Chondromyces crocatus: one gene and its partner. The protein of the gene in region 2 interacts with the protein of the main gene of each other region in a pairwise test. Links are inferred from orthologs where the notes say so. Each region holds a gene or a part of one and is shown on either strand. Other genes may lie near its edges. The genes, in order: lpdA and CMC5_RS34190.

Region 1 (3,134 bases), 9.1 Mb from region 2 along the record:
TTCCAAGCAGTTCATGGCGTACGGAGACGTCGGGCTCGGTGAAGCCTGGGCACGCGCCCTGGTGGAGCGTGGCGCGGGCCGCACCAGGGACGCCAGCTCTCCGGACGCGCTCATCCACGCCCTCTCGCTCGATGACCACGAGACCCTGCAAGCCCCCTGTCCCGAGCATGTGACATCGCAATGCTGGTCGAGCTGCGAAGAGGCCTTCGAGACCGAAAGCGGCCTCACGCAGGCGCTTCATGAGGACCTCGATCGGCTCGCCGCGCAGGGCATCGAGTTCGTCGCAGTCCGCTCCATCATCCTCTGTACCCGCCGCCTGAACGACGGCGCGATGGCCGGAAAGAACCGCTTCCTGCTCGACCTTCACGCGATGGAACGCCTGGTACTCGAGCTGCGTGACCTCGCAGGGGCCGAGGTCGCCGCCGTATGCGGCAAAGTGGGCGGCTTCGGGAAGTACTCGAGCGTCTTCGGCCCGCTGGGAGGGCGCCTTCACTCCGTCGTGGAGGAGACCCGCGCTCGGAGCGCGTACCACTTCCCGGAGCTGGGAGAGATCGCCTTCGTCCGTGATGGCGACGCCAGCGATCTCTGCGTGGCGCTGGCCTCCATGGTGGGAAAGTACCTTCGTGAGGTGCTGATGGGCCGCATCGTGCGGCACTACCAGGGCCAGCTGGAGGGCCTCTCGGGGGCGAGCGGCTACCACGACCCGGTCACCGCCGCCTTCGTCGACGCAACGCGGCTCGTGCGTGACGCACGCAACGTGCCCGATGCGTGCTTCGAGCGCCGCAGCGCCGAGCCCCCGAAGGCCGCTCGGCGCCGCTCGTAGCTCAGCGGTTGAGGATGTGGATGGCAGAGCCCATCGCGTGGGCGGCGGCTTCCATGAAGGCCTCGCCCAGCGTCGGGTGCGGGTGCACGGTCAGCGACACATCTTCGAGGAACGCCGCCATCTCCAGCGCGAGCGCGGCCTCGCTGATCATCGCGCTGACCTCGGGGCCCACCATGTGGACGCCGAGCACCTGCTTGGTCGTCTTGTCGGCGATGATCTTCACGAAGCCTTCGGTCTCGTTCATCGCCATCGCCTTGCCGAGGGCCGAGAAGGGGAACTTCCCGACGAGGATCTCGATCCCCTTCTCCTTCGCTTCGGCTTCGCTCAGGCCGACCGTGGCGATCTCGGGGTCGGTGAAGACGGCGCTGGGGATGGCCACCCAGTCCTTCTCCGCCTTGTGCCCGGCGATGACCTCGGCGGCGATCTCACCCTCCTTCGTGGCCTTGTGGGCCAGCATCGGGACGCCGCTCACGTCGCCGACCGCATAGATCGACGGCACGTTGGTCCGACAGAACTTGTCCGCCGGGACGAAGCCGCGCTGATCGACCTTCACGCCCACCTGCTCGAGCCCGAGCTCGCGGGAGTTCGGCCTCATGCCGATGGCGACGAGCACCACATCGACGTTCGCCGTGATCTGCTTGCCATCTTGATCGATCTTCACCGAGATCGAGCCGTCGGCCAGGCGCTCGTAGCCCGAGGCCTTGGCGTTCTTGTGGATGGTCGCCCCTCGCTTGAGGAGGCGGCGCTCGACGATCTTGGTGCACTCGGGATCGATCCCGGTGAGCAGATCCGGCAGGGCCTCGACCACGGTCAGCTCGGAGCCGAAGCTCTGGTAGACCATGCCGAGCTCCAGCCCGATGATCCCGCCGCCGATCACGAGCAGCCGCTTCGGGATCTCGCGCAGGCTCACCGCCTCCTTCGCGCCGATGATCTGCTTGCCATCGAACTTGAAGGACGGCAGCTCGATCGTGTTCGACCCCGTGGCGATGACGATTCCCTTGGTTGCCTCGATCGTCTCCACGGTCCCATCCGCCTGGGTGACTTCCACCTGGCGCGGGCCGGTGATCCGGGCGCTGCCCATCATCAGGTCGGCGCCGTTCCCCTTCAGCAGGCCACGGACCCCGCCGGTGAGGCGCTTGACGATCCCTTCCTTCCAGTCCTGGAGCTTCTCGGGATCGACCTCGACGCTGCCCACGCGGATGCCCATCGAATCGGCATCCTTGGCCTTGTGGTAGAGATGCGCCGCTCCGATGAGTGCTTTGGAGGGGATACATCCCCAGTTGAGGCACACCCCGCCGGGCGACTCCTTCTCGATGCAGAGGGTTTTCTGCTTGAGCTGGGCGAGGCGGATCGCGCAGGGGTAGCCGCCAGGGCCCGCGCCGATGACGATGGCGTCGTAGGTCTTCATCCTGATCTCCGCTCGATGACGCTTGCCGGGGGTTGCTCGGTACGAGTCCCCTACAGCACGTCCACCAGAACGTGGGGAGGGGAGCCCGGCAGGACAAGCCGAGGCCACACCAAGGCACCCGGCGCGAGCCGGACTTACACGACCTGGCCGCGAACGCAAACACCCCACCGACAAAAATGCCGAAAGCGCCGTGAAGGCGCCTTCGGCGTGCGTCGCGTCACCGAGTCAGCTCAGCGACGGATCATGCGAACAGCTCAGTTGCCGCCGTCGCCACCGGCGCCACCGGCGCCACCAGCACCACCAGCGCCACCATCGCCACCTGCGCCAGCACCGCCGCCACCCGTCCCGCCGTCATTCCAGGGGTAGGTGTTGTCGAGGCAGAACGGGCCTCCCGACGTCTGGTGGCAGGTCTCGCCGGCCTCACAGTCGCCCTGACCGTTGGGGCATTCACCGGCGCCGAAGCAGAAGCCGAGGTTCTGGCCGACCGAGGTGCAGAACAGGTGCGGGTTGGCGCAGTCGGTGTGTGCGCTGCAGGGAGCTGCGCAGAACCCGAGGTCGCTGAGCCCAGGCGCGTTGCCGGAGGCGTAGGCGCAGAGCCCGTTCTGCAGACCACCACAGTCCGCGAGGTCGGGGCCGCCGAGGCTGCAGGCCTGGCTGCAGATGCCGAGGCCGTCACCGAAGTTCACGCAGAGCGCCTCGCAGGGGTCCACGGCCGCATTGGGGTCGCACTGCGTCCCGTTGGGGAGGCCCGTGTTCGGCGTGTCCACGCAGACGGTCGAACGCTTGTCGCAGGCGCGCCCGCTGCAATCTGCGTTGCTGTTGCAGCTGGGCAGGCAGCCCGCGATGGTGCCCGCCTGGTTGAGCGCCTGACAGCGCAGATCGCCGCGGCCCTGGCACTTGTCG
Region 2 (3,112 bases):
CGCGGGCGGCGACGGCGATCGCGGCGGTGGTGTTGTTGTGCGGGCCACCCTGGAGGCCCGGGAAGACGGCGCGATCGAGGGCGGAAGCGTGCTCCTTCTTGCTGAGGATCATCGCGCCGCGCGGGCCGCGCAGGGTCTTGTGGGTGGTGGAGGTGACGACGTCCGCGATGCCCACCGGCGAGGGGTGCGCGCCGCCAGCGACGAGGCCGGCGATGTGGGCGATGTCCGCCGCGAGGATCGCCCCCACCTCGTCCGCGATGGAGCGGAAGGCGGCGAAGTCGATCTGCCGAGGGTACGCGGTGGTGCCGCACCAGATGAGCTTGGGGCGGTGCTCGAGGGCGAGGGACCGCACCTGGTCCATGTCGATGCGGTGGTCGGACTCGCGCACGCCGTAGGGAACGCTCTTGAAGAACTTCCCGGTGATGCTGACGTTCCAGCCATGGGTGAGGTGGCCTCCCGCGGGCAGGCCGAGGCCCATGATGGTCTCGCCGGGCTTCACGAAGGCGAGGTAGACGGCGAGGTTCGCGGGGCTGCCCGAGTAGGGCTGCACGTTGACGTGCTCGGCACCGAAGAGGGTGGCGATGCGGGTGCGCGCCAGCTCCTCGACGGCGTCGATGTTGACCTGGCCCTCGTAGTACCGCTTGTGCGGGTAGCCCTCGGAGTACTTGTTCGAGAGCACCGAGCCCGTCGCCTGGAGCACCGCGCGCGAGACGTAGTTCTCGCTGGCGATGAGGCGCAGGGTGCGGGACTCGTACTCCTCTTCCTTGCGGATGAGGGCGGCGATCTCCGGGTCCACCTCGGCGAGGGGGCGGAGCCCGGGGTTCTTCGCCTGAGGGGTGCTCACAGCTCGAACTCTCCGCGGTTGATGATGTCGGCCACGCGCCAGAGGAAGGAGTTCGCGAGCACGCCGTCGACGATGCGGTGGTCGTAGGAGAGGGCCAGGAACATCACCGGGTGGATGGCAATGGAGTCCTCGCCGTCACGGGTGACCACGACGGGGCGCTTCTTGATCTCGCCCATGCGCAGGATGCCCACGTTCGGCTGCGAGATGATCGCGCCGCCGAAGAGGTTGCCCTTGAGGCCGGGGTTGGAGACGGTGAACGTGGTGCCCGAGAGGTCGTCCGCGGTGGTCTTGCCGATGCGGGCGCGGCCAGCGAGATCGTCGATGCCGCGGGCGATGCCGAGCAGGGACAGCTCGTCGGCGTGCTTGATGCTCGGGACGATGAGGCCGCCTGGGGTGTCGACCGCGACGCCGAGGTTGATGTCGCGGAGGCGAACATAGGCGTTGTCGAGCACGCGGGCGTTGAGGTCGGGGTGCTCGCGAAGCGACTTCACCGCGGCGGCGCACACGAACGCGAGGTACGTGAGCCCGACGCCGGCCTTCTTGAACTTGTCCTTGTGCTGGTCGCGCAGCTTCGCGGTGGCGTGGAGGTCGACCTCGGCGACGGTCACCACGTGCGGGGCCGTGACCTTGGAGAAGACCATGTGGTCGGCCGTGATGCGGCGGCGTCGGTTGAAGGGGATGACCTCGTCGCCCGCCTTCTGGTTGAACGGCGGCACCTTGTAGGCGCCGTAGCCGACCGACGGTATCGGGGGCACGAAGCCACCGCCCGCCTGGATGAGCTGCGACAGCTCGGCGGCCTGCGAGGTGGGCTGCGGAGGCGGCGGCGCGGTGGTCGCACGCATCACGTCGTCGCGGGTGATCCGGCCGTAGTCACCGGTCCCCTGGACCTGACGGAGATCCACGCCAGCCTCGCGCGCGAGCTTCTTCGTCGACGGGCTGCTGAGCACGGGACGATCGTCGGAGCCGCTCGCCTGCGAGGACTCTTCCGGCGATGTGGATTTCTGGTCCTCGTCCTTCGACGTGGCCTTCTGCCCCTCGTCCTTCTTGCCTTCGTCCTTCGACGCGGCCTTCGCTTCGCCCTGCGACGCGGAGTCGCCGGCCGACTGCTCCGCCGTCTCGTCGATCCGACACAGCAGACCGCCTTTCGCGACCAGCGTGCCCTCGGCCACAGCGATGCTGGTCACGCGCCCCGCTTGCGGCGCAGGGATCTCGGTGTCCGCCTTGTCGGTCGCGACCTCGAGCAGGGGCTGCTCGCGCTTCACGAAGTCGCCCTCGCGCACCAGCCACTTCGACACGGTCCCCTCGGCAACGCTCTCGCCGAGCTGGGGCATCACGACGTCGATCATCGCTCCTCCAGTGCTCCTCTCGCACATACCCCGGCTCGGGGCAGTCGGTGGCCGTATACGCCGCCCGCTCATCGGGGGCAACGCGCTCGGACCTCGTTTCTCGTTCGACGCTGGTCCTGGTGCGATAACGGGAGAAGGCAAGGTGCGCGCCTCTCCGGCCGCACGTGGGGCGAAACGCCTCTGTCGCGCCGACGAGCGGGAGATCTTCGCGCGCCTGCGGTGTACAAGACGGCCGTGCTCACCGTCGACAGGAGCGCTTCCGCGGAGCCGTCATCGACCCAGGACCCCGCAGACGCCGACCATCCCGCCGCCACGTCCTCATCCATCCCAGGAGGGGGTGACACGGGTGGCGCTCCCGAGGTCTCCGGCGCAGCCGGCGTACCCAGCAGCTCGCAGGGTCCCGTGGTGCCGTTCAGCAAGGTGGTGATGGGGGCCGCGCTCTCGCTGAGCGTCGTGTGCCTGCTCCTCGTGCTCACGTTCGGGTACGGGCGCGATCAGGGCATCTACGCCATGGTCGCGCGGATCACCCTCGACGGCGGGATGCCGTACCGGGATGCGTTCGACTTCAAGCCCCCGGGCATCTTTCTGCTCTTCATGGGCGCGCGGGCCCTCTTCGGCGCGGCGCAGTGGGGCATCCGTGTGGTCGAGGTGGCAGGGCTCGTCGCGATGTCGCTGTGCATGGTGCGGCTGGCCGAGCGCTGGTGGGGAGATCGGCGGATTGGCGTGATGGCCGCCGCGCTGACCTTGCTGGTCCACGCGCAGCTCGATTTCTGGCACACCGCCCAGCCGGAGTCGTTCGGGGGGATGCTCACGGTATTCGCGCTGCTGCTCGTCACCCCTGGCGCCGACGACGGGGATCGAGCGCGGGTGTCGACGTTCCGGCTGATCGGTGCGGGCGTGCTGTTCGGGTTCGCGGGGTTGC

Evidence for each region.
Region 1: the proteins of CMC5_RS34190 (region 2) and lpdA interact in binary tests that used the Escherichia coli proteins (3 or more experiments, as listed by UniProt). The link is inferred for Chondromyces crocatus from one-to-one orthologs.

The regions. Positions count from the first base shown.
Region 1 is NZ_CP012159.1:383,600-386,733, reverse strand. What follows is about bases 29-2,847. They hold lpdA (dihydrolipoyl dehydrogenase), read right to left. Parts: upstream 2,232-2,847; coding sequence 825-2,231; downstream 29-824. Other genes in these bases: CMC5_RS43855 (hypothetical protein), read right to left, coding at 2,486-2,847; CMC5_RS01405 (hypothetical protein), read left to right, coding at 29-823. Outside these bases: more of CMC5_RS01405, read left to right, coding at 1-28; more of CMC5_RS43855, read right to left, coding at 2,848-3,134. UniProt on the Escherichia coli protein: Lipoamide dehydrogenase is a component of the glycine cleavage system as well as of the alpha-ketoacid dehydrogenase complexes.
Region 2 is NZ_CP012159.1:9,470,066-9,473,177, forward strand. Bases 16-2,812 are described here. They hold CMC5_RS34190 (dihydrolipoamide acetyltransferase family protein), read right to left. Parts: upstream 2,191-2,812; coding sequence 841-2,190; downstream 16-840. Other genes in these bases: CMC5_RS34185 (serine hydroxymethyltransferase), read right to left, coding at 16-844; CMC5_RS34195 (ArnT family glycosyltransferase), read left to right, coding at 2,410-2,812. Outside these bases: more of CMC5_RS34185, read right to left, coding at 1-15; more of CMC5_RS34195, read left to right, coding at 2,813-3,112. UniProt on the Escherichia coli protein: E2 component of the 2-oxoglutarate dehydrogenase (OGDH) complex which catalyzes the second step in the conversion of 2-oxoglutarate to succinyl-CoA and CO(2).